DNA from 4 places in the Streptomyces sp. NPDC093018 genome. Region 1 is predicted to be linked to each of the others. Evidence: riboswitches for the same ligand, from Rfam matches in the RefSeq annotation. Region 1 holds a riboswitch; each other region holds the start of a gene.

What was found. A riboswitch is a leader RNA that binds a small molecule or an ion and turns the genes downstream of it on or off. The one in region 1 is predicted to bind cobalamin.
Region 2: another riboswitch for cobalamin. It lies ahead of AB0N90_RS30900 (DUF4430 domain-containing protein); the one in region 1 lies ahead of AB0N90_RS35365 (iron ABC transporter permease).
Region 3: another riboswitch for cobalamin. It lies ahead of AB0N90_RS30910 (hypothetical protein); the one in region 1 lies ahead of AB0N90_RS35365 (iron ABC transporter permease).
Region 4: another riboswitch for cobalamin. It lies ahead of AB0N90_RS10185 (cobalamin biosynthesis protein); the one in region 1 lies ahead of AB0N90_RS35365 (iron ABC transporter permease).

Annotation. Positions count from the first base shown of each region.
Region 1 covers NZ_JBFBFF010000025.1:73,076-80,214, forward strand. Annotated here, with positions in the region: gene AB0N90_RS35340 (HoxN/HupN/NixA family nickel/cobalt transporter) at 1-467, opposite strand, end outside; gene AB0N90_RS35345 (cobalt-precorrin-6A reductase) at 577-1,341, opposite strand; gene AB0N90_RS35350 (cobalt-precorrin-5B (C(1))-methyltransferase) at 1,361-2,536, shown strand; gene AB0N90_RS35355 (ABC transporter substrate-binding protein) at 2,546-3,550, opposite strand; gene AB0N90_RS35360 (ABC transporter ATP-binding protein) at 3,560-4,327, opposite strand; gene AB0N90_RS35365 (iron ABC transporter permease) at 4,330-5,337, opposite strand; cobalamin riboswitch at 5,493-5,628, opposite strand; gene cobM (precorrin-4 C(11)-methyltransferase) at 5,645-6,394, opposite strand; gene cbiE (precorrin-6y C5,15-methyltransferase (decarboxylating) subunit CbiE) at 6,391-7,139, opposite strand, start outside.
Region 2 covers NZ_JBFBFF010000018.1:59,834-66,972, reverse strand. Annotated here, with positions in the region: gene AB0N90_RS30905 (cobalamin-binding protein) at 1-888, shown strand, start outside; gene AB0N90_RS30900 (DUF4430 domain-containing protein) at 902-1,390, opposite strand; cobalamin riboswitch at 1,552-1,692, opposite strand; gene AB0N90_RS30895 (hypothetical protein) at 1,743-2,096, opposite strand; gene AB0N90_RS30890 (sterol desaturase family protein) at 2,139-2,972, opposite strand; gene AB0N90_RS30885 (GntR family transcriptional regulator) at 2,969-3,691, opposite strand; gene AB0N90_RS30880 (ferredoxin) at 3,919-4,128, shown strand; gene AB0N90_RS30875 (FAD-dependent oxidoreductase) at 4,118-5,473, shown strand; gene AB0N90_RS30870 (cytochrome P450) at 5,499-6,680, shown strand; gene AB0N90_RS30865 (M15 family metallopeptidase) at 6,729-7,139, shown strand, end outside.
Region 3 covers NZ_JBFBFF010000018.1:67,308-74,446, forward strand. Annotated here, with positions in the region: gene AB0N90_RS30910 (hypothetical protein) at 391-1,803, opposite strand; cobalamin riboswitch at 1,908-2,037, opposite strand; cobalamin riboswitch at 2,101-2,231, shown strand; gene AB0N90_RS30915 (prenyltransferase/squalene oxidase repeat-containing protein) at 2,440-5,121, shown strand; gene AB0N90_RS30920 (hypothetical protein) at 5,118-6,026, shown strand; gene AB0N90_RS30925 (CbiQ family ECF transporter T component) at 6,023-7,139, shown strand, end outside.
Region 4 covers NZ_JBFBFF010000003.1:622,448-629,586, forward strand. Annotated here, with positions in the region: gene cobN (cobaltochelatase subunit CobN) at 1-2,388, opposite strand, end outside; gene AB0N90_RS10180 (cobyric acid synthase) at 2,385-3,893, opposite strand; gene AB0N90_RS10185 (cobalamin biosynthesis protein) at 3,890-4,843, opposite strand; cobalamin riboswitch at 4,942-5,085, opposite strand; gene AB0N90_RS10190 (hypothetical protein) at 5,239-5,466, opposite strand; gene AB0N90_RS10195 (inorganic phosphate transporter) at 5,498-6,766, opposite strand; gene AB0N90_RS10200 (lysozyme) at 6,921-7,139, opposite strand, start outside.

The DNA of each region.
Region 1 (7,139 bases):
CCGGTGACGTTGTGCAGGGACGAGTTGTCGTTCTCGACGGGGCCGGCCAGCGCCTTCATGCCCAGGGAGAGCAGGAAGGCGAGGGCGAAGACGATGGTGGAGTGGCCGAGGGAGAACCAGAAGCCGACCGACAGCGGGCGCCGGCCTTCGTTCATCAGTTTGCGGGTGGTGTTGTCGATGGCGGCGATGTGGTCGGCGTCGAAGGCGTGACGCATGCCGAGGGTGTACGCGGTGACTCCGATGCCTATGCCGAAGGTCTTGGTGCCGAGGCTGTAGTGCTGGGGAGCGACGATGGCGACCAGCGTGAACCAGCCGATGATGTGCAGGGCCAGGATGAAAGCGGCCATGCCGCCGACGCCGGCCCATTCCTTGCGGGTCATCGAGGTGCGGATGCGGTGCCACGAGATGCCGCGGCCGGCGGCCGGAGGGGTCGGCCGTGCGGAGGCGGAATCTGGAGCGGTGGTCATGGGGCGTGACCCTTACTTCTCGGCGAGCGGCTGTTTTCAGCCGCGTCTACCAGGTTTCTGCGAATGGGTTGCAGCTACAAGGCGACCGCAGCAAAGCCCGCATCAGGTTTCAGTCAACGACCGGAAAAGCTCCCTGGTCAAGGCGTCCGCGAACCCACTGGGCCGCTTTCTCCGGATCCGGCATCACAGGCACCCCCGCGGGGACCGGTGGTCTGCGGACCACGACGACGGGAAGCCCCGCCTCCCGGGCCGCGGTCAGTTTCGGCGCGGTGGCCGCCCCGCCGCTGTCCTTGGTGACGACGACGTCGATCCGGTGGCGGCGCAGCAGCTCGCGCTCATGGTCGAGGGTGAAGGGGCCGCGGTCGAGCAGTACCTCCATACGGGCCGGATGCGGTGGCTCGGGTGCGTCGACGGACCGTACGAGGAACCACAGGTCGTTCGAGCCCGCGAAGACCGCCAGGCCCATGCGGCCGGTGGTCAGGAAGACGCGCCGGCCGAGCGCGGGCAGCGCCCGGGCGGCTTCCTCCAGCGAGCCCACTTCGTGCCACCGGTCGCCCTCGACGGGGACCCAGCCGGGCCGGCGCAGCGCGAGCAGGGGAACATGGGTGGCGGCAGCGGCCCGTGCCGCGTTGAAGCTGATCGTCCCCGCGAAGGGGTGGGTGGCGTCGACGACCGCGTCGACGCCGTGCTCGCGCAGCCACGCCGCCAGTCCTTCCGCCCCGCCGAAGCCGCCGACACGGGTCTCGCCGGGAGGCAGCCGGGGGCTGGCGACGCGGCCGGCGAGGGAGCTGGTCAGTCTCAGGCCGGGGGTGCCGTGGAGGAGTTCGGCGAGGCGGCGGGCCTCCGTGGTGCCGCCGAGGATCAGTACGTGCATGAGAGTGTGGTTTCCGTTCATGGGGAGCAGTGAGGGCAGGGGCGTGGGGCAGGCGAGCGGTACGGGCGGGTCCCGGGGCACGGGTGAGGTGAAGGGCGGTCGCCGCGCCCAGCTGGAGCACACGGGGCTGCGCCACGGCTGGACCACGGGGGCCTGCGCGACGGCGGCCACGACGGCGGCGTACACCGCCCTGCTGACCGGTGAGTTTCCCGACCCGGTGACGATCACACTGCCCAAGGGGCAGACCCCGTCGTTCGCGCTGGCCGCCGAGGAGCTGACGTCCGGCTCCGCCATGGCGGGGATCGTGAAGGACGCGGGCGACGACCCGGACGTCACGCACGGCGCGCTGATCCGGGCCACGGTACGGCGGCTGCCCGCGGGCAGCGGAGTCGTCTTCAGGGCGGGCCCCGGTGTGGGCACCGTCACCCGGCCCGGCCTTCCGCTGCCCGTCGGCGAGGCGGCCGTCAACCCCGTCCCCCGGCGGATGATGAGTGAGCACGTCGCCGAGGTGGCCGCCCGGCACGGCGGCAGCGGCGACGTGGAGATCACCGTCTCCGTCGACCACGGCGAGGAGATCGCCCGCTCCACCTGGAACCCCCGGCTCGGCATCCTGGGCGGCCTGTCCATCCTCGGCACCACAGGCATCGTCGTGCCGTACTCCTGCTCGGCCTGGATCGACTCCATCCGGCGGGGCGTGGACGTGGCCCGCGCGGCCGGGCGGACCCATGTCGCCGGCTGCACCGGGTCGACGTCCGAGAAGACGGTCGTCGCCGAGCACGGCCTGCCCGAGGACGCCCTGCTCGACATGGGCGACTTCGCGGGCGCCGTACTGAAGTACATCCGCCGCCACCCGGTGGACCGCCTCACGATCTGCGGTGGCTTCGCCAAGCTCTCCAAGCTCGCGGCGGGCCATCTGGACCTGCACTCCGGCCGCTCCCAGGTCGACAAGGGTTTCCTGGCCGAACTGGCCCGCGGTGGCGGCGCGGACGAGTCACTCACTGCCCGAGTGGCGGCCGCCAACACCGGTCTCGCCGCACTGCAACTGTGCCAGGCGGCCGGAGTACCGCTCGGCGACCTGGTGGCGCGGGCCGCCCGGGACGAGGCCCTGGCCGTGCTGCGCGGGGCACCGGTCGCCGTGGACGTCATCTGCATCGACCGGGCCGGCACGGTGGTGGGGCGCAGTACGGTCCGCTGAGCCGCCGCGTCACCGGCCGGCCGGCACGGTCCGCAGATAGGCGCCGAGCCGTGCGATCGCCGACGGGTTACGAGGGCTTTCCACCAGGTCGGCGTAGTCCAGGGAGATGATCCGACGGTGTGCGACGGCGGCGACATTCCGCAGCGGGGGGTAGGACAGCAGGAACTTCTTCTTCTGCTCGGCGCTGACGTCGCCGTAGTCGCAGATGACGATGACGTCCGGGTTCCGCTGTACGACGCTCTCCCAGCCGACCGTGGTCCAGGAGTCCGCCAGGTCGTGCATGACATTGACGCCGCCGGCCTCGGTGATGATCTGCTCCGGGGCGGCGTAGCGGCCCGAGGTGAAGGGCGTGCTCTGACCGCTGTCGTAGAGGAAGACCGAGGGACGGCCGGAGCCCTGGGGCGCCTTGGCCCGCACGTCCGCGATCTGCTTCTTGAAACCGGCGATCAGCGCCGCCGCGCGCTTCTGGACCCCGAAGAGCCTGCCGAGGTTGGTGAGGTCGGCGTACAGGGCGTCCAGGGGCGGCATGATGCCCCGGGCGGACTTCCCCCGGCCGTTGTGGCAGGACTCGGTGAGGATGTACGAGGGAATGCCGAGCTTCTTCAGGCCGTCGGGGGTGAAGCCGCCGTCCTCCCGGAAGCCGTAGTTCCAGCCGGCGAAGACGAGGTCGGCGCGGGCGTCGAGCACGTTCTCCTTGGTGAGCTGGTCCTTGGACAGCCACTTGACCTTGTCGTAGCCGTCCTTCCAGGGCACATCGCGCAGATCGCCCTTGTCGTCGGGCATGGCGAAACCGGCCATGCGGTCCTCCAGGCCCAGGGCGAACATCAGCTCCGTGATGCCGACGTCGTTGGTGACGACCCTCTCGGGAACCTTGTCGTAGGTCACCTGACGACCGCAGTTGGTGAGGGTGACCGAGGACGAGGGTTTTGCGTCCTTGGCCCGTTCCACCGTCGCGCCGCATCCCGTGGCGGTCGCGGCGAGACAGAGGGCGGTGGCGAGAAGCTGCTTGCGCATGGTCGTCCTTCAGATGGTGGGCGGGAGCAGGTCGAACAGGAGCTGCACGGCATCCGTCTCGGGGTGCCGGACGGCGTGGGCCCGGACGCCGAACACCTTCGCCAGCAGCGGGGGTTCGAGGACGTCACGGGGCGGTCCGCAGGCAACGATCCGGCCGCCGTCGAGGACGTAGAGGACATCGCAGTGAGCCGCCGCCAGGTTGAGGTCGTGGAGGGCGGCCAGCACAGTCAGGCCGCTGGCTCGGACCAGGGACAGGATGTCCAACTGGTGGGCGATGTCGAGGTGGTTGGTGGGTTCGTCGAGGACCAGAATCCTCGGTTGCTGGGCCAGGGCCCGGGCGATGAGGACCCGCTGCTTCTCACCGCCGGACAGGCTGAGGAACCCGCGGTCGGCGAGGTGGGCGACGCCGGTGCGCTCCATCGCCCCGGCGCAGATCTCCCGGTCCGAGGCGGCCGTACGGCCCTGGTGCGGCAGCCGTCCCATGGCGACGACCTCGGCGACGGTGAAGTCGAACTCGGCGGAGGACTCCTGCGGCAGCGCGGCCAGGGCCCGGGCGGCGGCCCGCGCGTCCATGGCGTGCAGATCGCGGCCGTCCAGCCGCACCACTCCCCCGGCCGGGCGCAGCGCCCGGTACAGGGAGCGCAGCAAGGTCGACTTGCCGCTGCCGTTCGGGCCCACGAGTCCGACGAACGCCCCGCTGTCCACGGTGAGGGCGATGTGCTCGACCAGGCGGGTCCCGGCCGCCTCGATCGTCACGTCATCGATGTCGAGTCGCATGCTCAGCGGCCTCCGAACGCATAGCCGGCCCGCCGCATCAGGAGCAGGAACGCGGGCACACCGACCATCGCGGTGATCACTCCGACCGGTAGTTCGGCGGGCGCGAACAGCAGCCGGGACAGCAGGTCCGCCCACACCAGCAGTACGGCTCCCGCGAGCGGGGCGACCGCCAGCACACGGCGGTGGTCGGCGCCGACCAGCATCCGTACGACGTGCGGCACCATCAGTCCGACGAACCCGATGGCCCCGCTGACCGCCACCACCGTCCCCGTCACGGCGGCGGTGACGACGAACAGCTCCCGGCGCAGCCGAGCCGGTCCGACGCCGAGCGCGGCCGCGGTCTCGTCCCCCATGGCGAGCGCGTTGAGCGGTTCGGCCCGCCACCGCAGCCAGGCCCATCCCGCCGCGACGGTCACCGCGGCGAGCGGCAGTTGGGCCCAGGTGGCGCCGCCCAGGCTACCCAGCAGCCACATCATCGCCGACCGGGCCGCCTCGCCCCGGGCCGCGCCGAACACCATGACCGTGGTGACGGCCTCGAATCCGTACGCCAGCGCCGTGCCGGTGAGGATCAGGCGCAGCGGCGTCAGGCCCCGCGGTGAACGGGCCACGGCGTACACCAGCGCCATGGCGGCGAGTGCCGAGGCGAACGCCGACGCGGACAGCGCCCACACCCCGAGACCGGCGAACGCTCCGAGGAGGATCACGGCGTTGGCGCCCACCGCCGCGCCGGAGGAGATGCCGAGCACGAAGGGGTCGGCCAGCGCGTTGCGGACCATCGCCTGCACAGCCACTCCGACGGCCGCGAGCCCGGCTCCGACCACGGCGCCGAGCAGCACCCGGGGCAGCCGGAGCTCCCAGACGATGGTGTACGCGGCTTCGTCACGCGCGTGCACGGTGCTGCCGGTGAGTCCGGCCCACAGGAAGCGCAGCGCCTCGGTCCAGCCGACCCCGGCGGCGCCGAGCCCGACACCGCCGACGAGGGACAGCAGGAGCAGCAGCGCCAGGGCCATGCTGAGCGGCGGCACGGGTATGCGGCTGGGGGCCGTACTTCGGCTCACGGGAGAGTCGTCCTTCACACGGGCCGCCTGCTGGACGTCGAGCAGGAGCGGCCCGGGCGGCCGATCAGGCGGCCCGGCCCCCTTCTCGCAGTCCGCGGCGAGCAGTCAACGGGTCGATCCGCCCCCGCAGGCGATCGGGCTCGCACGACGGCCGTCGGACCGGCCGTCGTGCACACCGTTGCGGGTCAGCGCCGGACTCTCACCGGACTTCCCCCGCGGGAGGCGAGGGGAGCCTAACAAACGGCTCCCGCGGCTCTGTTCAGCACAGATGCCGCTCGCGTTCGGGCGAGTACAGGTGGCTGTCGCGGAACTGCTCCGCCCCCAGCGTCCGCCCTACCATGATCACCGCGGTGCGCAGGACGTCCGCGTCCTTCATCTTCTGGGCGATCTCGTCCAGGGTGCCCCGGATGATCAGCTCGTTCGGGCGGGAGGCGTAGGCGACGACCGCGGCGGGGCAGTCGGCGCCGTAGTGCGGGCGGAGTTCCTCCACCACACGGTCCACGTACTTGGCGGCCAGGTGCAGCACGATCAGCGCGCCGCTGCGGCCGAGCGTGGCCAGGTCCTCGCCCTCCGGCATGGCGGTGGCGCGGTTGGCGACGCGGGTGAGGATGACGGTCTGGCCGACGGTGGGCACGGTCAGTTCCCGCTTGAGGGAGGCGGCCGCGGCGGCGAAGGCGGGGACACCGGGGACGACCTCGTAGGGGACCCCGGCCGCGTCCAGCCGCCGCATCTGTTCGGCGACCGCGCTGAACACGGAAGGATCGCCGGAATGGAGGCGGGCCACGTCGTGCCCCTCCTCGTGGGCGCGGAGCAACTCGGCGGTGATCTCGTCCAGGTCGAGCCGGGCGGTGTCCACCAGGCGGGCGTCCGGCGGGCATTCGGCCAGCAGTTCGCGGGGGACGAGGCTGCCCGCGTACAGGCAGACCTGGCAGGCGGCGAGCGTCCGGGCGCCGCGCACCGTGATCAGGTCGGCGGCGCCGGGGCCGGCGCCGATGAAGTACACGGTCATCTGTCAGCTCCTGGTGAGGGGTTGTCGGTCTTCTGTACGGCCCACTGGGTGACCGGCATGGCCTGCCGCCAGCCGGTGAAGCCGCCCACGGGCACGGCGTGCGCCACCGCGAGCCGCACCAGCTCGCCTCCGTGACGGCGGTAGGCGTCGGCGAGCAGTGCCTCGGATTCCAGGGTGACGGTGTTCGCGACGAGTCTTCCGCCGCGGGGCAGGGCCGTCCAGCAGGTGTCGAGGAGGCCAGGGGCGGTGAGCCCGCCGCCGACGAACACGGCGTCGGGCCGTGGGAGTTCGGCCAGCGCCGCGGGGGCGGCACCGCCCACGACCCGGAGTCCGGGCACGCCGAGTCGCTCCGCGTTGCGGAGGATGCGCTCGGCTCGTACCGGGTCGCGTTCCACGGTGACGGCCCGGCACGACGGGTGGGTACGCATCCACTCGATGGCGATCGAGCCCGACCCGCCGCCGATGTCCCACAGGAGTTCTCCCGGAGCGGGGGCGAGCGCGCCGAGTGTGGCGGCACGGACGTGCTTCTTGGTGAGCTGCCCGTCGTGCTCGTACGCCTCGTCCGGCAGCCCCGGCCCCGCGCCCAGTCGCACGGCGTCCGGTGCCCGCCGGCATTCGACGGCCACGATGTTGAGCGGGTCACACGGCCGCTTCGTCCGCGCCCAGTCGTCGGCCGTCAGCTCGGCGGTCGTACGCTCCCGGTCCCCGCCGAGTTGTTCAAGCACCCGCATCCGGCTCGGTCCGT
Region 2 (7,139 bases), on a different contig from region 1:
GATATCGTCGCCGCGCTCGGTCTCTCCGCGAGCCTGGTCGGGCGTACGCACGAATGTGACTGGCCGCCCCGGGAGGTGGCGGCGGTGCCGGTGGTGACCGGGGCGGAGCTGGACCAGGACGTGCTGACCAGCCGGGAGATCTCCGATGCCGTCGGCGGGTCGGCGCACTCGGGGTCGTCCCTGTACACGCTCGACACCGAGGCGCTGGCGGCGCTGCGGCCCGATGTGGTGCTCACCCAGGACCTGTGCGCCGTGTGCGCGGTGTCGTACGAGCGGGTCAGCCGGGCCGTACGGCTGCTCGACGCGGACACCCGGGTGCTCAGCCTGGAACCGCGCACGCTGGACGACGTACTGGACTGCCTGGTCACCGTCGGCGAACTGCTGGGCGTGCGTGAGCGCGCGCTGCGCCGCCGGGCCGAACTGCGGGACCGGCTCGACCGGTTAAGGGGCGCGGTCGCCGGTCTCGGCCGGCCCCGGGTGGCGGCGATCGAATGGCTCGACCCGCTGTGGCCGGCCGGACACTGGGTGCCGGAGCAGATCACCGCCGCCGGGGGCGAACCGCTCCTCGCCTCGCCCGGCGAGCACACGGAACCGGTGGAGTGGTCGGCGGTGCGCGCCGCGCGGCCGGACGTGCTGCTCGTCCTGCCGTGCGGCTTCCCGCCCGAACGCACCCTGCGTGAGGCCGAGTTGCTCACGAAGCTGCCGGGCTGGCCGGAGCTGCCCGCCGTACGGTCCGGTCGGGTCTGGGTGCTGGACGGGCCGTCGTACTACAACCGGCCGGGGCCACGGGTGGTGCGCGGGGCGGAGGTGCTGGCCCATGTCCTGCACGGGGTGCGGGCCGGGGAGCCGGTCGCACCGGCCGAGGCGCGTCCGTTCCCCGGCCGGTGAGGAGCGGGCCGGATCAGAACGCCGTCCAGGTGAACGCCACGGTGTCTCCGGCGTTCAGCTTGAACTGGCAGCCGCCCACCGGGGTGGGCGTGCCGTTGACGGAGATGTTCCAGTAGGCGGAGGCGCCGCCGCTGACGTTCTTGATGATGTCGACGGAGTAGTCGTCGAACGACGCGTACCAGGCGCCGTCCCAGCTGAAGTGCCGCCGGTGGGCGGCGTCGTCGAGGGCCGCGGTGGGCGTCGGCACGGCGGAGGGGTTGGCGCCGCCGTTGGTGCCGTCGCAGGTGTGCGTGCCGCCGGTCGCGGTGGTGACGTCGTGACCGCGGGTTCTGATCTTCCCCTTGAAGAGGGTCCCGTCCGGTCCCTGGACGGTGAGCGTCACTCTGACCGGGGCGTTCGTGCCCGGTGCGCTCTGGGCGTGGGCGGTCGCCGGCGCGGCGACGAGGGCCATGCCGAGGGCGGTCGCGGTGATCAGGGTGCGGCGTGCGAAGGTGCCGTGCAAGAGCTGAGCCTTCCTGGGCGGGCGGCCCGCGGCCTCGTCGCCGGGCGAGCGAGGCGCACCCGGGCGGCTCCGGGCACCGCCGCTCGCGCGGACCGGTGGACGGGCCGGACCCGGTGCTCCGGGCATGGCTCTCGGCTTCGCGCTGCGGACCATGACAGTGGGAAGCGGTTCCAGCACGTGCCGGGCAGCCCGACTCGCGGCCCACGGCCGCACACGGTTGCAGGTCAGCGCCGGATTCCCACCGGCTTCCCCCAGTCACGCACTTATGCGGTTGTTGTGCGAACGGTGTTCATTCTAGGGGTAATTGGTGAAGACGGACTAGAACTCCGGCTGATTCCGCGGCCCTTGGGGCTCAGGGGTTGGCCGGGCGTCCCGGTGGTGTGAAGGCGTACAGCCCGAGGATCTCCGGCAGTGGTGCCACGCCCGGCCCGCCGGACCGTACCCAGGTGATGATGTCCTCGGTCGCCTCCGGGTCGTTGACGAGCCCCAGCCAGACCGGCCGGCCACCGGCGGCGCGGCCGGTGGCGGAGGGCTGTACGACGATGACGTTGGCCTGGTCGCACACGTCGAGGCAGTCGGAGATCCGCAGGGGTACCGCCGCCTCCAGCCGGGCGGTCTGCGCCGCGTGGTCGACGCCGGTCACCTTCGGGCTGCCGCAGCAGCAGTCACGGCACACGACGACACGGCACGGGACCGATCCGGCCACTGCTACCCCCCGAACTTCCGGCTCGACTTGATCATCATCATCTCATCGGCCGACGCGGGGTGACCATCCCGGCGGCCCGAACACATACCCGGCCCGGTCCCGCCACCGTACCGCCGCCCGGACGTCGCGCCAGGCCGCCGCGTACTCGTGGAAGGCCACCCGCACCAGGTTGTAGCTGTCGATGTTCTTCGTCAGCCCGTACACCACCCGCTCCCCCTCCGGTTCGAAGGTGCGGAAGAGCCGGTCCCAGATGATGAGGATGCCGCCGTAATTGCGGTCCAGGTAGACCTGGTTGGAGCCGTGGTGGACCCGGTGGTGCGAGGGCGTGTTGAAGAACCACTCCACCGGGCGCCACAGCTTGTCCACCCGCTCGGTGTGCAGGAAGAACTGGTAGACGAGGCTGACCGCCTGCTCGACCAGGATCATCCACGGCGGCACCCCGAGCAGCGCCAGCGGCAGCCAGAACGGCAGGCCGGTCATCGGCGTCCAGGTCTGGCGCAGCGCGGTGGAGAGGTTGTAGCGCAGGCTGGAGTGGTGGACCACATGGCTCGCCCACAGCACCCGTACCCGGTGATGGGCCCGGTGATAGGCGTAGTAGGCCAGGTCGTCGCCGAAGAACAGCAGCAGCCAGGTCCAGCCGGAGGACGGCGACAGATGCCAGGGGACGGCGGTGTACGCGGCGGCGTAGACCACGATGGTCGCGACCTTCCACGGCACCGCGATGACCTGGCTGCCCGCGCCCATGGACATGCTGGTGACGGTGTCGCGCAGCTCGTACCCGCGCTCGTCGTCGTCCGGCAGGAAGCGGTACGACAGCGCCTCCACCACGACCAGCAGCACGAACGCCGGGATCGCGTAGATCACGGTGGGGATCATCGCCGTGCCCCCTTGCGGGCGCGGGGCGCGGCGGGCACGCTGCGGGTCAGCAGCTCACGGGCCAGCAGCTCGGCCGCACCGGCCTCGCGGGCCGTGATGTGCCCGGCGAGCCGCCGATGGGCCTCGACGTCGAGGATCTCGCCCGCGCCGAGGTCGGCGGGCACGTCGGCGACCGGGATCAGTCCGTCGACCAGGCTGTTGAAGGCCAGCAGATAGGCGATGTTCCCGGAGCCCTCCACGATCAGCCGCCACCAGGCGATGTAGGTCTCGTCCAGCTCCGTCAGATCGGGCCCGGCCTGCGCGTGCGCCTCGACGGCCGCGGCGATCTCGGCGGCGGCCCGCGCGGAGCAGCGCAGCGCGCACAGCCGGGCGGCGTCCGCGCCGATACAGGCCCGCATCTCCAGGGCGTCGCGGGCGATGTCCTGCACGGTGGGCCCGCTGTCGGCGGCGGCGATGCCCACGGCGAGTTCCAGACCGGCGGTGCGCCGCCAGTCCAGCACCTGGGTGCGGCCGCCATGGCTGACCTCGACCAGCCGGGCCTGCTGAAGGCGTTTGACGGCCTCCCGTACGGCGTGCCGGTTCACCCCGAACTCGGCCGCCAGTTCCCGCTCGGCGGTGAGCGCGCTGCCCGCCGGCAGCACCCCGCCGAGAATCCTGTCCCGCAACAGGGCGAAGAGCTGGTCGGAGACCGCCTCGCGCCGTATGTGTCCCTCAGTCATGGCGATCAGGGTGGACGCGCTTCGTACAGTGGTCAACTGGTTGGACCAGTTTTTTTCCGCGCGGACCCGTGGACATGTCGGCGTTCGTCCGGATCCGTCAAGCGGCGTTTTCCCGCGAGGCGTTGGCGCGCCGCTCCCGGCCGCCGCCCGGGTGGCCGTGCGCGCGCCCCGGTCTCGCCCCATGCTGGACGTGAGGGGGCGGTACGGCGGAGGAGGAAGTGGTTGCGATGCAGACCGTTGTCGACCTCACGCGCTGCCAGGGCTACGCACAGTGCGTGTTCCTCGCGCCGGACGTGTTCCGGCTGCACGGCGAGGAAGGGCTGCTGTACGCCCCGGCCGTCCCCGACGATCAGGTCGAACGGGTGCGCCAGGCCGCCGCGGCCTGCCCGGTGCAGGCCATCCTCCTCGGGGAAGAGGTGAGCGGCGGTGCCCGATGACCTCACAGGCGGCCGGATCGTCGTCGTGGGCGCCTCGCTGGCCGGGCTGCGGGCCGCGGAGGCGCTGCGCGAGCAGGGTTTCACCGGCTCCCTGACCGTCGTCGGGGACGAACCCCATCCGCCGTACGACCGCCCGCCGCTGTCCAAGCAGGTACTGCTGGGCGTCGCGCCCGCCGACTCCACCGGGCTGCCGATGCGCCGCGACCCCGAGGCGGAATGGGTGCTCGGTGTAAGGGCCACCGGCCTGGACACGCTGGGCAGGCGGGTGCTGCTCGACAACGGGGAGTCACTGCCGTACGACCGGGTGCTGATCGCCACCGGGACCCGCGCCCGGCCCTGGCCGAACCCGGCGGAGGCCGCGCTGGACGGCGTGTTCACCGTGCGCACCCGCGAGGACGCGGCGGGGCTCGCGGCGGCGCTGGACGCGGGGCCGCGGCGGGTGCTGGTGATCGGCGGCGGGTTCACCGGCTCCGAGATCGCCTCGGCCTGCCGGGAGCGCGGCCTGGAGGTCACGGTCACCGAGCGCGGCCCCGCGCCCCTGGTCGGCGCGCTCGGCGGCACCCTCTCCAAGCTCGCGGCCGCCATGCAGCGCAACCACGGCGTGGACCTGCGCACCGGGGTGACGGTGACCAGGCTGCTCGGCGAGAAGACCTTCACCGGAGTGGAGCTGTCCGACGGCAACCAGGTGGACGCGGATGTGTGCGTGGTGGCGCTCGGCGCGGTGCGCAATGTGGAGTGGCTCGCGGACTCCGGGCTCGCGGCGGGCCCGCGCGGGCTGGCCTGTGACGCCGGATGCCGGGCCTTCAATATGTACGGCATCGTCACCGACGACGTCTTCGTGGCCGGTGACGTCTCCCGCTTCCCGCACCCGCTCTTCGGCTACCAGCTGCTGTCCCTGGAGCACTGGGGCAACGCGGTCACCCAGGCCGAGGTGGCCGCCCACAACATGGTCAGCCCGGGACCGCTGCGGCGCCCGCACCTGGCCCTGCCGACATTCTGGTCGACCCAGTTCGGGCTCAACATCAAATCGGTGGGGGTGCCCACCTACTCCGACCACGTGGTCATCGCGCAGGGCTCCCTGGAGGCGCGCCGGCTCGCCATGGTCTACGGCTACCGGGGCCGGGTCACCGCCGCGGTCACCGTCGACATGGCCAAGTCGCTCGACTACTACCAGCATCTGATCGAGACCGGCGCGCCGTTCCCGCCCCCGCCGGGCGCCGCCGACCGGGCGCTCGCGGCCGAGATCCCGATCCCGTCCGACGTACCGGACCCGTCGGTGCTCTCGCACGGCCCGACGGTCGCACTGACCGGCTATCTGCCGGACCGCCGGCTGACGGTGGTATAGCCCACCCCCACTCCGAGGAGCCGACATGGACCCCGGCACCCTGCTGGCCAGGATCACCGACTACGCCAGCCGCCCCGACCCCTACCCCCTGTACGCGGAGCTGCGGGAGGCCGGGGCCGTCGTCCCGCAGGCCGACGGCAGCCTGCTGATCGGCGGCTATCACGAGGTCGCCGCGCTGCTGCACGATCCGCGGATGAGCGCGGATCCCCGCACCCGCGGCCTGGAGACCGCCAAGCCGCCGTTCCTGCGCCTGGACGATCCGGAGCACCACCGGCTGCGCAACCTGGCCATGCGGCCGTTCGGCCCGCCACACACGCCGCACCGGGTGGACGGGATGCGCACCGAGATCGAGAACATCACCAAGGAGCTGCTGGCGCCGTTCGAGTCGGGCGGGCAGGTCGATGTCGTGGACGACTTCGCCTATCCGCTGCCGGTCACGGTGATCTGCCGGCTGCTCGGGGTGCCGCACGAGGACGAACCGCTCTTCCGGGCCTGGTCGGACACGCTGGTGGCGTCCGCGGACGTACGGCCGGACGCGAGCTCGGCACCGCGCGACGAGGCCGAACGGGCCCGCCAGGAGATGGGCGGATACCTGGTGGGCCTGGCCGAGCAGCGCCGGGGCGACCCGCGCGACGACCTCCTGTCCGCGTTCGTCTCCGAGCCCGACCCCGAGTTGCGGCTCAGCCAGGAGGAACTGGCCCAGACGGCGGTGCTGTTGCTGATCGCCGGGCACGAGACCACGGTCAACCTCATCACCAACGGGGTGCTGACCCTGCTGCGCCATCCCGAGGAGCTGGACCGGCTGCGCCGCGAACCCGAGCTGATGCCGCGGGCGGTGGAGGAACTGCTGCGCTTCGAACCCCCGGTGCATATGCGCGAGCGCATCCCGCTCGCCGACTTCGACGTCGCCGGCACCACGCTCCCGCGCGGCTCCTCCGTGTTCCTGGCCCTGGCCGCGGGCAATCGCGACCCGCGCCGCTTCACCGATCCCGACCGCTTCGACCCGACCCGCGCCGACAACGAGCACCTCGGCTTCGGCTCCGGCATCCACCTCTGCTACGGCGCCCCGCTCGCCCGGCTGGAGGCGCAGTCCGCGCTCACCGCGCTGCTCCCCCGGCTGGGCACGGCGGAGCTGGTCGAGGACCCGCCGCCGTACCGGCAGAACGCGATGCTGCGGGGGCCGCGCCATCTCACACTGCGGCTCTGACTGGCCGGACTGCTCCCCCCGGCGGCGCGGGGCTGAGACGATCGGCCCATGGCAGAGATCATCTTGATGTCCGATCCGAAGGTCGCCGCCGTGCCCGTGCGGGAGTGCGGTGAGCGGCTGGTGGATGTGCGCCGTGACGGCCGGCTGCCGGTCGACGCGCGCAAGGTGGATGGGGACGGAGCGTTCGCCCGGCTGCGGGAGGGTGTGTTCGAACGGCTGCTCAAGGCGCAGGAGTCGCTGCCCGAGGGGCTGCGGCTGCTGTTCGTCGAGGGGTACCGGCCGCCGTCCCTCCAGCGGCGCTATTTCGAGGAGTACGGCGCGGAGTTGAGCACCGCGCACCCCGACTGGTCGGCCGAGCTGGTGCGTTCGGCGGCGAGCCGGTACGTCTCGCCGCCCGAGATCGCGCCGCACAGCGCCGGGGCGGCCGTCGATCTCACCCTGATCGACGCCGACGGCCAG
Region 3 (7,139 bases), on a different contig from region 1:
GTGCATTGGGTCTCGGGGTGAGTGGTAGGAGGCGCGTGCCGTACCGATGCGCCGGTCGGGCGACCACGCCGCTCCGCACTCTGCTGCGCCGAGTGGCCGCTGCCCTTGCCGTGCGGCGGGCGCCGCGTCCCGAATCTCCTTCAGGACGGCGCGGCGGGGGCGAGTGCCGGATAGCCGGTGGCCCGCGCTGACTCCGCGCGCCGTGCCCCGGGCGCCCGGTGTCGGATCCGGTGTGCGATGCGCCGGATGATCTGGCGCCTCCGGCATCGGCCGCTGAGTGCTCCCCGGGGTGAGCGCGCCATGCCGAACGCCTCGCGGCGAGCGCCCCCTTCGAGCGCCCGCCTCGCAGAGCACCACTCCTAGGCACCGCCTCTCAGGCACTGCCCCCCGTCACACCCCCCACCGCACCGCGATCGTGTCACCGACCCCGATCGTCATGTCGCGGGTGGCGGTGGTGAAGGCCGAGCCGTCGATGCTGGTCTTCCAGGTGCTGGAGCCGCTGTTCGCCTTGCCGTTGAGGGTGGTGACGGTGCCGGAGCCGGAGGCCGGGGTGAGGTCCGTGACGCAGCCGGACGGAGTGGCCGCGCTCTGGGCGGCGTCGAGGACGGCGCCCAACGTGGTCGTCGTGCCGGTCGGCGTGAGTGCCACGGAGCACACCTTCAGGTTGCCCGCCCCGTCGTCCACGCTGAGCGCCAGCTTCGTCGCCGTACCGGAGGTGAACGAGCTCTGGCCCACCCACTGCGGGGCGCCCGGCGTCGTGGGCGCGGGCGGTGCCGCGGTGAAGCCGCCGCCGGCCACCGCGCGCAGGGCGTCGATCGAGGAGTACGCCGTCGGCGAGGTGTCACCCGGCTGGTACCGGAAGCCGCCGCCGGGGTTGAACTGCTGCGCGATCAGGAAGTCCACCGGGGTCTTCCCGGCCGAGGTGAGGAAGTCACCGGTCTGCGGATTGATGCCGCACGCGTTGAGACCGGACACCGCCCAGCCGTTGGAGTCGGAGTTCACACCGAACATGGCGTTGAAGGCACCGCTGTTCGCCACCAGCTTGCTCTTCAGGAACGCCTTGGCCCGGACGATGCCGCTGTCGGTGTTCGGCACCCCGGACGTGCACAGCGCGGCCATCGCGGCACCGGTCATGTCGATGTCGCTGGTGGCGGCGAGCTGGCTCGCATCCCCCTCGGCCTTGCCGTAGTTCCAGCCGCCGTCGTTGTGCTGGTTGGCCCGGATCCGGGCGACGACGGAGTCACGCAGTGCCGCCGGTATCCGCGCCTGCCCGGACTGCGTCTTCGCGCCGTTCAGGGCGAGCGCGGCGAACACGGTGCCGTTGAAGTTGGCCGACGGGCCGAAGTAGCCGTTCTCCGAGGTCTGCCAGTAGCCGTAGATGTCGGCGATCAGATCCCGCGAGGCGGACACCCGGGCCGGATCGATGCCCGCCGCGTAGGCGTTCAGCACCGCACGCTCGTAGTCCGTGACGACGGGGGACGCGGACAGCCAGGCGGCGGTCGAGAGCAGATTCCGGTAGACGGTTCTCGCGTTCTTGCTCGTGTCACCCCCGGGTGTCACATCCACCGCGGCGGTCCCGGCCGAGGCGAGCGCGCTGAACGCCCACTCGTTGGACAGCCCCGACCCGGCGTACGAACCGTCCGCGGCCTGAAGGGACTTGAGGTAGCCGACGCCGTTCGTTTTCGACGTGGTGATCTGCGCCGGGGAGGACGTGGCCGCGGCGGGCAGGGTGGCGAGGGTGAACGCGCCGAGCGCGGCGGCTGCCACGAGCGCGGGTCGGCGGAGGGACAGCGGACGGATCATGGCCTGCTCCTTGGATGGAGGACGCCGACCCGGCCCGGTGCCACGGCCCGTCGAACCGGCGGAGCAGCGAGCGCTGGCCGCCGTCCGGAACGCGTGGACCGGCTTCCAAAAGTGCTGCGCCGCCTGGGCATTCGGGCTCGGAACGGCCCCGCCGTCCCATACCGCTGCGCGTCAGCCCCGGACTCCCACCGGGTTCCCCCATTCGGCAGACCGAGACGGTACCCGACGGCCAACCCGCCCGCCAGCGCCCGCCCTTCACCCGACGGCCACACCTCCCACCGCTCTTGACGCATTCGGTGAAGCGTGCTCAAATCCGGCTGATACGCAATGAGTTCCAGGGGAAGCCGGTCGAATTCCGGCGCTGACCCGCAACCGTAGGCCCGGCACCGTCCCGGGCGAGCCGGACTGCCTGGAGCGTGACATCTGCAACAGACGCCGTCGTGGACTGCGGCGTGGTGCGACCGGCTTCCGGGCTCCTACCGTGCTCCCGGGGCCCCTCTGCCACGCCCGTGCCCGCGCCGGCCGACCGAGGGGGCCGTGGTGGGGACCGGGCAGCGAAGAGACGAGCGGGCGAGGGCGGTCCCGCCCCGCGTGGCGGCCCTGGCGGCGGCCCTGTGCACCCTGCTCGCGGCCTGCATGGCCTTCCTCACGATCACGATCACACCCGCGACGGCGGACGGCACCGGCGGCTGCACCGCGACCAAGGGCGCACTGGTCGCCGTGGACTTCGGGCCCTTCGGCGGCCCGGTGGAAGAGGGCTGCGACCTCACCCCCACCACCGGCTACGACCTGCTGCACGACGCCGGGTTCAGCACCGCCGGCACCCAGCACGACGGCCCCGCCTTCATCTGCCGCATCGGGTACGGCTCCTTCGACTCCGGTACGCAGTACCCGACATCGGACAAGGAGTCCTGCGTCCTGACCCCGCCCGCCACGGCGTACTGGTCGTACTGGATCGCCTCCCCGGGCCAGAGCGACTGGACCTACAGCCCGTACGGCGCCATGGACCGCAAGCTGAAGGACGGCGACGTCGACGCCTGGGTCTACGGCGGCACCGATGTCCAGGGCTCCACCGGCAAGCCCACCTTCACCCCCGACGACGTACGCGGCGGCGACCCCTCCGGGCCCGGCCCCGGCGAGCCCACCGGCGCCCCGGGCAAGATCGACACGAAGGCCGCCGCCACCTGGCTCACCGGTCAACTCACCGACGGTGAGCGGATCGTGGACGACGGCGCCACCACCCCGGACTACTCGCTGACCGCCGACACCGCGTTCGCGCTGGCCGCCGCGAACGGCAAGAGCGCCACGCTCGACAAGGTCACCGACTATCTCGCCGCCCACACCGCGGACTTCGCCTACCCGAACGGCACCGACCAGGCCCCCGACGCCACCGCCGTCGCCCGGCTCGCCCTCCTCGCCGAGAGCACCGGCCGCGACCCGCGCGCCTTCGGCGGCCACGATCTGCTCGCCGCCCTCACCGGCCAGGTGTGCGCGGCGGGCCCGGAGTCCGGCGAGGCCACCCCCGGCTGCACCGCCAAGGGCGACTTCCGCGCCTCCTCCTACGCCGAGGGCCAGGCCCTCGCGGTCCTCGCGCTGCTGCGGGCCGGGGTGACACCCCCGGCCGCGACGGTCGACCGCCTCACCCAACTCCAGTGCAAGGACGGCAGCTTCACCAGCATCCTCATCCGCTCCGGCGAGTACTGCGACCCGGACCCCGCCACCACCGGACTGATCGCCCTGGTACTGCACCGGGCGGGCGGCCACGAGGACGCGGTGACCGCCGCCCGCACCTACCTCGGCGGCGCCCAGCGCGCGGACGGCGCCTTCCCCGGCTACACCGGCTCGACCACCGGATCCGTCAACGCCACCGCGTACGCCGCCCAGGCACTGGCCGCCCTCGGCGACACCACCCGTGCGGCCGCGGCCGTCGGCTGGCTGTCCCGGCAGCAGCTCGACGGCGGCGGCTTCGGCTTCGAGGAAGGCGCCACCGACCCGGCCGTCTACGCGACCTCGCCCGCCGTCCTCGCCGGAACCGGCACCAGCCTCGTCACCCTCACCACCAAGACCACCGAGCCCACCCCGCCGCCGACCTCCCCGAGCGGCACCCCGACCACCCCCGCCCCCGCCCCGGGCACCGGCCCCGATCTGAAGAAGGGCGTCGCCTACCTCACCAAGGCGGCCAACCTCAAGCAGGGCCAGTACTACGGCGACGGCACCACATCCGGCCGCGCCGACTTCGGCCTCACCATCGACGGCGCCTACGCGCTCGCCGCCACCGGCCTGGACAACGCCAGGCTGCGCGGCATCGTGGACTTCCTCGACCACCGGGGCAAGGACGGCGCGGGCCGCACGGTGGACGACTGGACGAACGTCGGCACCTCGTACGCGGCGGCCGGGTCCATCGGCAAGACCGCCCTGCTCGCCGAGGCCGTCGGACGCGACCCCCGGCACTTCACAGGACACGACCTCATCGCCGCCCTCGACCAGGCCGTCTGCGCCAAGGCCAGCACCGGCAGCGACCGCTCCTGCGCGGCCGCGGGCGCCTACACCTACGCGCCCTCCGTCTTCGCCCAGTCCCTCGCCGTCATGGCCCAGTTGCGCGCGGGCGACACCACAGCGGCCCAGCGGCCGATCGCCTACCTGGAGAGCCTCCAGGAGAGCAGCGGCGCCTGGCCCAGCCTGATCCCGTCCACGAAGGACTCCGACGTGGACTCCACCGCCATCGCCGCCATGGCCCTCGACCTCGCGGGCGGCGCCAAGGCGGACAAGGCCGTCGACAAGGCGCTGAGCTGGCTCGCCTCCCGGCAGCTGGCCGACGGCGGCTTCCCCGGCACCGCGGGCGACTCCGTCAACTCGGCGGCCCTCGCCGTACAGGGACTGTCGCTGGACGCGCCGAAGTACGCCGAGCAGCTCGCCAAGGCCCGTAAGTTCCTCGCCTCCCAGCAGAACGGCGACGGCGGGTTCGCGGTGGCCAAGGGCGGTGACCGCCGCTCCGATCTGCGCGCCTCCACCCAGGCCGTCGGCGGCGCCACCGGCATCTCCTTCGGCACCCTTGAGCGCAGCCTGACCGGCACCTCCCCCCAGCCCACCCCGAGCCCCAGCGGCAGCGCCCCGGACATCGTCACCACCGGAGACACCGCAGACACCGGCGGCACCGGAAGCACCGGCGGGGCCGACGCGAGCGGCGGTGGCGGCATCCTCGCCGCCACCGGCGTCCAGGCCGGTGCCCTCGCCGCGATCGCCGTGCTGCTGATGCTCGCCGGCTGGCGCACGGTGGTCGTCGCCCGCCGCCGCACCGGCACCGGGAGCGGACGATGAGGGCGGCGGCCCGCCCGATACGGGCCCTGGCCGCCCTCGGCCTCGGCGCCGCGGCCGTCGTCCAGGCCGCCACCCCGGCCGCCGCCGCCCCCCAGCCGATGGGCCGCTGCACCACCACCTCGGGCGCCGTGCTCGCCGTCGATCTCAGCCACTGGGGCGGCCCGATCCTGCGCTCCTGCGGCACCACCCCGACCACCGGGTACGAGCTGCTCAACCAGGGCGGCTGGAGCACCACCGGCACCGGGCACGACGGCCCCGCCTTCATCTGCCGCATCGGCTACAGCGGTTACCAGCACGGCCGGCAGTACCCGACCCCCGCCCAGGACGACTGCGTGCTCACCCCGCCCGCCTCCGCGTACTGGTCGTACTGGCACGCCGATCCCGGCGCCACCGACTGGACGTACAGCCAGCTCGGCGCGATGCTCTACAAGCCCAAGCCCGGCAGCGTCGACCTGTGGGAGTTCGGCGGCACGAACATCCAGGGCACCGAGGGCCGCCCGAAGGTCACCCCCGACCAGCTGCGCGCCCACAACACCGCGCCGCAGGGCGACGCGGGCAAGCCCGCCTCCACCAGCAGGGCCCCCGAGCTGCCGCCCGGCGTGAACACAGGACCGGCCCCGGAGAAGCAGCCCGCCCCCTCCGCCCCGCCGTCGGCGAAGCCGAAGCCCGAGCCGAAGCCCAGCAAGAGCGCGAGCCCGTCGCCGTCGCCGAGCACCACCACGAGCGCCCCGGCGACCCCGCCCCCGTCCCCGAGCAGCGGCACCCGGGTGGTCGACGCCGCCCCCGCCGCCGAGGCCCGGCACGACGCCGGCTCGATCGTCCCCGTGGTCACGGGCGCCGGTCTGGTCGTCCTGATCGGCGGCGCGGCGGCCTACGCGGCACACCGGCGCCGCCGCTCCGGGTGACCGCCGTGTCCCGTACGGCCGTCGAGGCACCCGCCGCCGCGGCGGCACCGGATCGCGGCGGCCGGCGGCTGCCCCGCACCCTGCACCCCATGGCCTGGTGGGTGTGGGCGCTCGCCCTGGCCACCGCGGTCAGCCGCACCGACAACCCGCTGCTGCTGCTCCTGGTGCTCGCCGTCCTCGGCTACGTCGTCACCGCCCGCCGCACCGAGGCGCCCTGGGCCCGCGGCTTCGTCTACTACCTCTACCTCGCCCTGTCGGTGGTCGCGATCCGCGTCGTCTTCCGGGCCGTGTTCGCCACCGGCATCACCCCGCACGACCACTTCCTCTTCTCCCTGCCGCACCTGCCCACCCCCGACTGGTACGCGGGCATCCGGATCGGCGGACCGGTCTCCCTGGAGGCCCTGCTGTCCTCCGCCACCGACGGGCTGCGCCTCGCCTGCATGCTGGCCTGCGTCGGCGCCGCCAACACCCTCGCCAACCCCAAGCGCGCCCTGCGCGTCCTGCCGGGCGCCCTGTACGAGCTGGGCGTGGCCGTCACCGTCGCGATCAGCGTGGCGCCCCAGCTGGTGCAGAGCGTCCAACGCGTCGCCCGCGCACGGCGGTTGCGGGCCGGCCGGGCCAAGGGCGTCAAGGCGCTGCGCGCCATCGCGGTCCCGGTCCTGGAGGACGCCCTGGAACGCTCCCTGCGGCTGGCCGCCGCCATGGACTGCCGCGGTTACGGCCGGGCGGGCAGCGCCACCCGCCGCTCCCGCCGGATCACCGGCGCGCTGATGCTGCTCGGCATGTGCGGTCTGTGCGCCGGGGCGTACGGACTCCTCGACGCCACCGCGCCCACCCTCCTCGGGCTGCCCGCGATGACCTGCGGGGCCGCCCTGTGCGTGGCGGGCCTGCGGCTCGGCGGCCGGCGTGTCACCCGCACCGCCTACCGGCCCGACCCCTGGGGCCTGCCGGAGTGGTGCGTCGCGGGCAGCGGAGTGCTCTCGGCCGTGCTGCTGTTCAGCGATCTCGGCTACGACCCCGCCCAGCTCAACCCCACCTACTACCCCCTCACTTGGCCCGGTCTGCCGCTGGTGCCGACCGCCGCCGTCCTGCTCGCCGGCACCGCCGGCTTCC
Region 4 (7,139 bases), on a different contig from region 1:
GATGTGCCCGATCTCGTCCGTGGTGCGCGCGAGCCGCGGTACGACCTCGTCGCACGCGAACTCCGACACGGCGACCGCGTCCGGGAGTTCGACGCCCCCGAGCGCCTCCCGCACGACCTCCCGTACGGCCTCGCGCGCCCAGTTACGGGCCTCCATGCCCTCCGCGATCCGCCGGCACAGCTGCTCCAGCAGGTCGATCGTGTCGGCGGCCGTCCGCGCCGGTCCCGCCACCAGGTCCGTCAGCTCCACGGGCACCTTCACCGGCGCGCCCGGCTCGGCCAGCAACTCCTTCTCCACCAGCCCGAAATGCTCGGCGAGGGCGGCCCGCAGACCCGGCAGCGCGTTCGCCTGCCCGCCCCACACCTGGGAGGCGCGCAGCACGGCGAGCACGAGGTTGACGCGGGGCTCGCCGACCGGGCCGCCGCCCAGGATGTGCAGGCCGTCGCGGATCTGCACGTCCTTGATCTCGCACAGATAGCCGTCGATGTGCATCACGAACTCGTCGAACGCCGCGTCGTCGGGCTGCTCGTCCACATGCAGGTCGTGGTGCAGCTCGGCGGCCTTGACCAGGGTCCAGATCTGGGCGCGGACGGCCGGTGCCTTCGTCGGGTCGAGGTCGGAGACGAGCGCGTACTCGTCCAGCAGCTGTTCCAGCTTGGCGAGGTCGCCATAGGTGTCGGCGCGGGCCATCGGCGGCACCAGGTGGTCCACGACGGTGGCGTGCCCGCGCCGCTTGGCCTGGGTGCCCTCGCCGGGGTCGTTGACGATGAACGGGTAGATCAGCGGGAGTTCGCCGAGCACCGCGTCCGGCGCGCAGCCGCGGGAGAGGCCGAGGCCCTTGCCCGGCAGCCACTCCATGGTGCCGTGCTTGCCCATGTGCACGACGGCGTCCGCGCCGAAGCTGTGGTCCAGCCAGCGGTAGGCCGCCAGGTAGTGGTGGGAGGGCGGCATGTCGGGGTCGTGGTAGATCGCGATCGGGTTCTCGCCGAAGCCGCGCGGCGGCTGGATCATCACCACCACGTTGCCGAACTGGAGGGAGGCGAGCACGATGTCGTCGCCGTCCACGTAGAGGTTGCCCGGCGGCTCGCCCCACGCCTCGGTCATCGCCTCGCGCAGCGCGGGGTCCAGCTTCTCGAACCACGCCCGGTAGTCGGCCAGCGGCACCCGCGCGGGCGCGGCGGCCAGCTGTTCCTCGGTCAGCCACTCCACGTCGTGGCCGCCGGCCTCGATCAGCCGGTGGATCAACTCGTCGCCCTCGGAAGGGTATTCGCTGAGGGAGTACCCCGCGTCCCGCAGCGCGTCCAGCACCCGGACCGCGGAGGCGGGCGTGTCCAGGCCGACCGCGTTGCCGACCCGGGAGTGCTTGGTCGGGTAGGCGGTGAAGACCAGCGCGACACGCTTCTCGGCGTTCGGCTTGTATCCGAGCCGGGCGTGCCGCACCGCGATCCCGGCCACCCGGGCGGCCCGCTCGGGGTCGGCGACGTACACCGGGACCTCGTCGGGGCCCTGCTCCTTGAAGGAGAACGGCACGGTGATCAGCCGGCCGTCGAACTCCGGGATGGCGACCTGCATCGCCGCGTCCATGGGGGAGAGCGCGGCGTCCGACTCGTCCCAGGCGGTGTGCGAGGAGGTGAGGCAGAGCCCTTGCAGCACCGGGATGTTGAGGTCGGCCAGCGCGCCGATGTCCCAGGCCTCCTCGTCGCCGCCCGCCGACGCCTCCGAGGCATGGGTGCCGCCGGCCGCGAGCACGGTCGCCACCAGCGCGTCGGCCCGGCCCAGCAGCTCGTACAGCCCGGCGTCCGCGCCGCGCAGCGAACCGCAGTACACCGGAAGGGCGTTGGCGCCCTGTGCCTCGATCGCCGTGCACAGGGTGTCCACGAAGGCGGTGTTGCCGCTGAGTTCATGGGCCCGGTAGAAGAGCACGCCGACGGTCGGGCGGCCGTCCTGTACCTCGTACCCGCCGTGCACCCCGAACTCCGGCATCCGGCGCGGCTCCTCGAAGCCCTCGCCGGTCAGCAGCACGGTGTCGGACAGGAACCGGGACAGCTCGCGCAGATTGTCCGGGCCGCCCTCGACCAGATAGCGCAGCGCCTCGGCCACCACTCCGGCGGGCACGGTCGAGTCGGCCATCAGCTCCGCGTCCGGCACCGCCTCGCCGCCCAGCAGCACCGCGGGCACCCCGGACGCCTTCAGCGCGGCCAGCCCGTCCTCCCAGGCGCGCTTGCCGCCGAGCAGCCGTACGACCGCGAGGTCCGCGCCCGCCAGCAGCCGCGGCAGTTCCTCGGCGACATCGACCCGGGTGGGGTTGCCGATCAGATAACCGGCGCCACAGGCCCGTGCCGCCAGCAGATCGGTGTCGGCGGTGGACAACAACAACACTGTGCTCATGCGGGCGCTCCCGGTGGGATGAAGGGCAGTCCTTGCGGCGCGCCGGACTCGATGAGCCGCCACAGCGCGTCCGTGTCCGCGTGCTGTTCGATCAGATCGCCGAGCCGGTCGAGCTGCTCCTCGCGCAGCGCGGCGAAGGAGGTGTCCGGCGCGGGCACGAAGCGGCGGCCCGCGGCGGCGGCCACCTCGCGCAGAAAGGCCCGCCGGAAGCCGTCCGACTCCAGTGAGCCGTGCCAGTGGGTGCCCCAGGTCTGGCCGACCCGGCAGCCGTCCAGGAAGGCTTCGCCGCCGGTGACTTCGGCGACGCCGTGGTGGATCTCGTACCCCTCGACCGGCTCGCCGAGGGCTTGGCCGGTGGGGCGGGTGAGGGTCTTCTCGCGGGCGAACCGCACCCGCACCGGCAGCAGTCCGAGGCCGGGGACGGCGCCGGCCCGCGACTCCACCTCGTCCTCGATGTGCTCGCCGAGGATCTGGAAACCGCCGCAGATGCCGAGCACCGGCCGGTGTTCGGCGGCCCTGCGGGCGAGCGCGTCGGCGAGGCCGCGCTCGCGCAGCCAGCGGAGCGCCCGGACGGTGCCCCGGGTGCCGGGGACGACGACCAGGTCGGCGTCGGCCAGCTCCTCCGGGCGGTCCACGAACCGCACCACGACGCCGGGTTCGGCGGCCAGCGCGTCCACATCGGTGAAGTTGGACATCAGCGGGATCGCGCACACGGCGACGCGCAGCACGTCCGCGCCGAGCGGGGGAGCGACGGCCGACTCCCGCACCGCGCCCCGCAGGGAGACGCGCAGGCCGTCCTCCTCGTCGATCCCGAGCCCGTGCCGGAACGGCAGCACGCCGTACGCCGGCCGCCCGGTGAGGCCCTTGAGCATGTCCAACCCCGGTTCCAGCAGCGAGACATCGCCGCGGAACTTGTTCACCAGGAACCCGGCGACCAGCTCCTGGTCCGCGGGCGAGAGCAGGGCGAGGGTGCCGAAGAAGGAGGCGAAGACGCCACCGCGGTCGATGTCGCCGACGACGAGCACGGGCAGCCGGGCGCCGCGCGCGATCCCCATGTTGACGATGTCGGTGCGGCGCAGATTGATCTCGGCCGGGCTGCCCGCGCCCTCGCAGATCACCGCGTCGTACTGCCCGCGCAGCTCGGCCAGGCAGTCCAGGACCGTGCCGAGCAGCCGCTGCCGGCGCCCGCCGTGGTAGCCGCGCGCGCTCATCTCGCCCACCGGCTTGCCCAGCAGCACCACCTGGCTGCTCTGCTCGCCGCCGGGCTTGAGCAGCACGGGGTTCATCAGCGCGGTCGGCTCGATCCGGCACGCCTGGGCCTGCATGGCCTGGGCCCGCCCGATCTCGGCGCCCTCCCGGGTGACGAAGGAGTTGAGGGACATGTTCTGCGCCTTGAACGGCGCGACCTTCACACCCTGGCGCACCAGCCACCGGCAGATCCCGGCCGTCACGACGCTCTTTCCGGCGTCGGAGGTGGTGCCGGCGACGAGGAGACCACCGTTCATTTCCCGCGTCCCTTCAGTCCGTTGACGAGGAGGCGCGCGGCGACCGTGGTGCCGAGCGCGAGCAGGCCGACGCGCCGGGAGAGCCGTACGGCCCGTCCGATGTCGGGGACCTGTACGGCCCGTCCGGTGGCGCCGCCCAGTACGGGACGGTGCTCGACGCGACCGCCGTAGGAGAGGGTGCCGCCCAGGCGCACGCCGAGGGCGCCCGCGAAGGAGGCCTCCACGGGACCGGCGTTGGGGCTCGGATGGCGGCGGGCGTCGGCGCGCCACGCCCGTACGGCGCCGCGCGGATCGGGTCCGGCCGCGGCGGCGAGGACGGCGGTCAGCCGCGCCCCCGGCCAGCCGGCCACGTCGTCCAGGCGCGCGGACGCCCAGCCGAAGCGGCGGTGCCTGAGGGACTTGTGACCCACCATGGCGTCCAGGGTGTTGACGGCCCGGAAGCCCAGCAGTCCCGGCACCCCGGCGACCGCGCCCCACACCAGGGCGCCCACGACCGCGTCGGAGGTGTTCTCGGCGACCGACTCGACCACGGCCCGCGCGATCCCGTCGGCGTCCAGCGCCTGCGGGTCCCGGCCGCACAGATGCGGCAGCCGGGCGCGGGCCGCCTCGATGTCCCCGGCCGTCAGGGCGGCCCCGATGGCCTGCGCCTCGCGGGCGAGTGAGGTGCCGCCGACGACGGCCCAGGTGGCCGCGGCGGTCAGGGCGACGGACGCGGCGGGGCAGGGGCGTACGGCACGGGCGGCCAGCGCGCCGAGCGCGACGGCGCCACCGGCGCACACGGTGGTGTGCAGAGCGCCCCAGCCGCGGTGGTCGTGCCACAACGCGCCTTCGACAGCGGCGGCCGCGCGCCCGAACGCGGCGACCGGATGCCCGCGGCGGGGATCGCCGAGGAGGAGGTCGCCGAGAAGTCCGGCGGCGGCGCCGTACGCGTAACTGCGATCGGCGGCCATCGGCTCAGTCGGCCGTGGTCACCGCGACAGTGGTCCTGGTACTGGTCCTTCGGCAGCCGAGCATGGCGATGTGTCCTCACTCAGGGTGTCCGCGCCCTGGTTCGACGTGATCCGGCGGCGAGAGTTCCTGGCTACCCGGGGGTTCTTCCCCGGTGACAGTGGCGGGACCGCGCCGGATTCGCACCGGCTTCCTCTTCTGCTGCCGTAGATGGCGTGGGAAGTCCACCACGCCCTCGGAACGGCCGTCAACTTGCCGTTGACCTGCGGGAGTGTGCAGATTCCCACACCACGAGGGGTGTTCCCGCACCAGGGGGGGGTCCGGGCACGCGAGAGGCTCCCCTGCCGCGGGCGGCGCAGGGGAGCCTTCGGGAACTGCCGGGGCCTGGGCCCCGGGCTCAGGACTTGGAGACGATCAGGAGGATGCCGTACGCCACCGCCGCCGCGCAGGCCGCGAAGCAGACGTAGGCGCCGGTGACGGCGAGCGTGGCGGTGCCGCCCTCGGCCGCGGCCTTCTCGCGCCGGGCGAGGCCGTTGACGCCGAGGGTGAACAGGACCACCAGGCCCACGGTGAACGCGAGGCTGACGCCGAAGACGGAGCCGATGGACGCCCAGTCGATCTTCATGGGAATGCTTCCTTGGTGAACGGGCTCGGGGTCAGACGGTGGCGGCCGGCGGGGCCGAGGCGGCGGGGGCCGACGTCTCGGCGGCCGGAGCCTGCGCGGGGGCCGGGATGGTGGCCGTCAGGTCCTCGGTGATCGCGCCCGTGGGCGGGGGGCTCACCGCGGCGATGGCGGTGGTCACCACGCCGGAGGGCTCCGCGGCCGGGTCGGCGACCACATTGGTGTGGTCGATGACCTCGCGCCGGGACAGCTTGTAGATCCAGGCGCTCGCGGCGATCAGGAAGACGGCGACGGCGGCGGTGCCCCCGTCACCGAGTTCGGTGACGGCCTCGGCGCCCGCGCCGACCAGCGCGGCGGCCGGCAGGGTGAGCACCCAGGCGACGGTCATCCGGGTCGCGGTGGACCAGCGGACCACACCGCCCTTGCGGCCGAGGCCCGAACCCATCACCGCGCCGGAGACGACATGCGTGGTGGAGAGGGAGAAGCCGAGGTGGGAGGAGGCCAGGATGGCGGTCGCGGCACTGGTCTGCGCGGCGAAGCCCTGACGGGGCTCCAGATCGGTCAGGCCCGTGCCCATGGTGCGGATGATGCGCCAGCCGCCGATGTAGGTGCCGAGCGCGATGGCCAGGCCCGCGGAGAGGATCACCCAGGTGGGAGGGTTGGAGCCGGGGGCGATGGCGCCGCCCGCGATCAGCGCGAGGGTGATGATGCCCATCGTCTTCTGCGCGTCGTTGGTGCCGTGCGCGAGGGAGACCAGCGCGGCGGAGGCGACCTGGCCGACGCGGAAGCCCTTGCGGGTGGCCTCGCCCTCGGCCTTGGTGCCGGCCTTGTAGGAGAGCCGGGTGGCCACCAGGGCGGCGACACCCGCCACGACCGGCGCGGCGACCGCGGGCAGCAGCACCTTGGTGACCAGGACGCCGCCGTGCACGGCGCCGAATCCGGCGGAGGCGACGGCGGCGCCGATCAGACCGCCCATCAGGGCGTGCGAGGAACTGGAGGGCAGGCCCACCAGCCAGGTCAGCAGGTTCCAGAGGATCGCGCCGACCAGGGCGGCGAAGATGACCTCGGGGCGGATGCCGCTCTCGTCGACGAGTCCCTTGGAGATCGTGTTGGCGACCTCCACGGAGAGGAAGGCGCCCACCAGGTTGAGGGTGGCGGACATGGCTACCGCGAGCTTCGGCTTCATCGCGCCGGTGGAGATGGTGGTGGCCATCGCGTTCGCGGTGTCGTGGAAACCGTTCGTGAAATCAAACGCGAGTGCGGTAACCACCACAATCGCGAGGATCAGCGAGAAGCTTTCCATTTACCCAGACAATCATTCGAGGTCGTTGTCCGGATGAACGTAGGCAACCTGGGTGAACGGAAGATGAACTGGGGCGGGCACAGGGGTGTCCGCATCGGGGGAGTGAGCCTCCGCTTCCGCTTCCCGAACCGGACGTGCCCATACGCCCCTTGGGTCACCAGCCCGCCGCGAAGGTCCGCAGCCTGCTGGAGGTGCCGTTGAAGAGATTCTGGTCACCCGGCAGCCGGCCCGCGGTGGCGTACTGCCAGAAGGTCCAGTACTGCCAGCCGCCGGGCAGCCTGCCCGGTTCCGAGGTGCCGTGGCGGGCGACCCACAGGGGGTGGCGGGAGGCGAAGGCGTGGCTGTCGCCGGTGCACTGCTTCCACCACTGGGC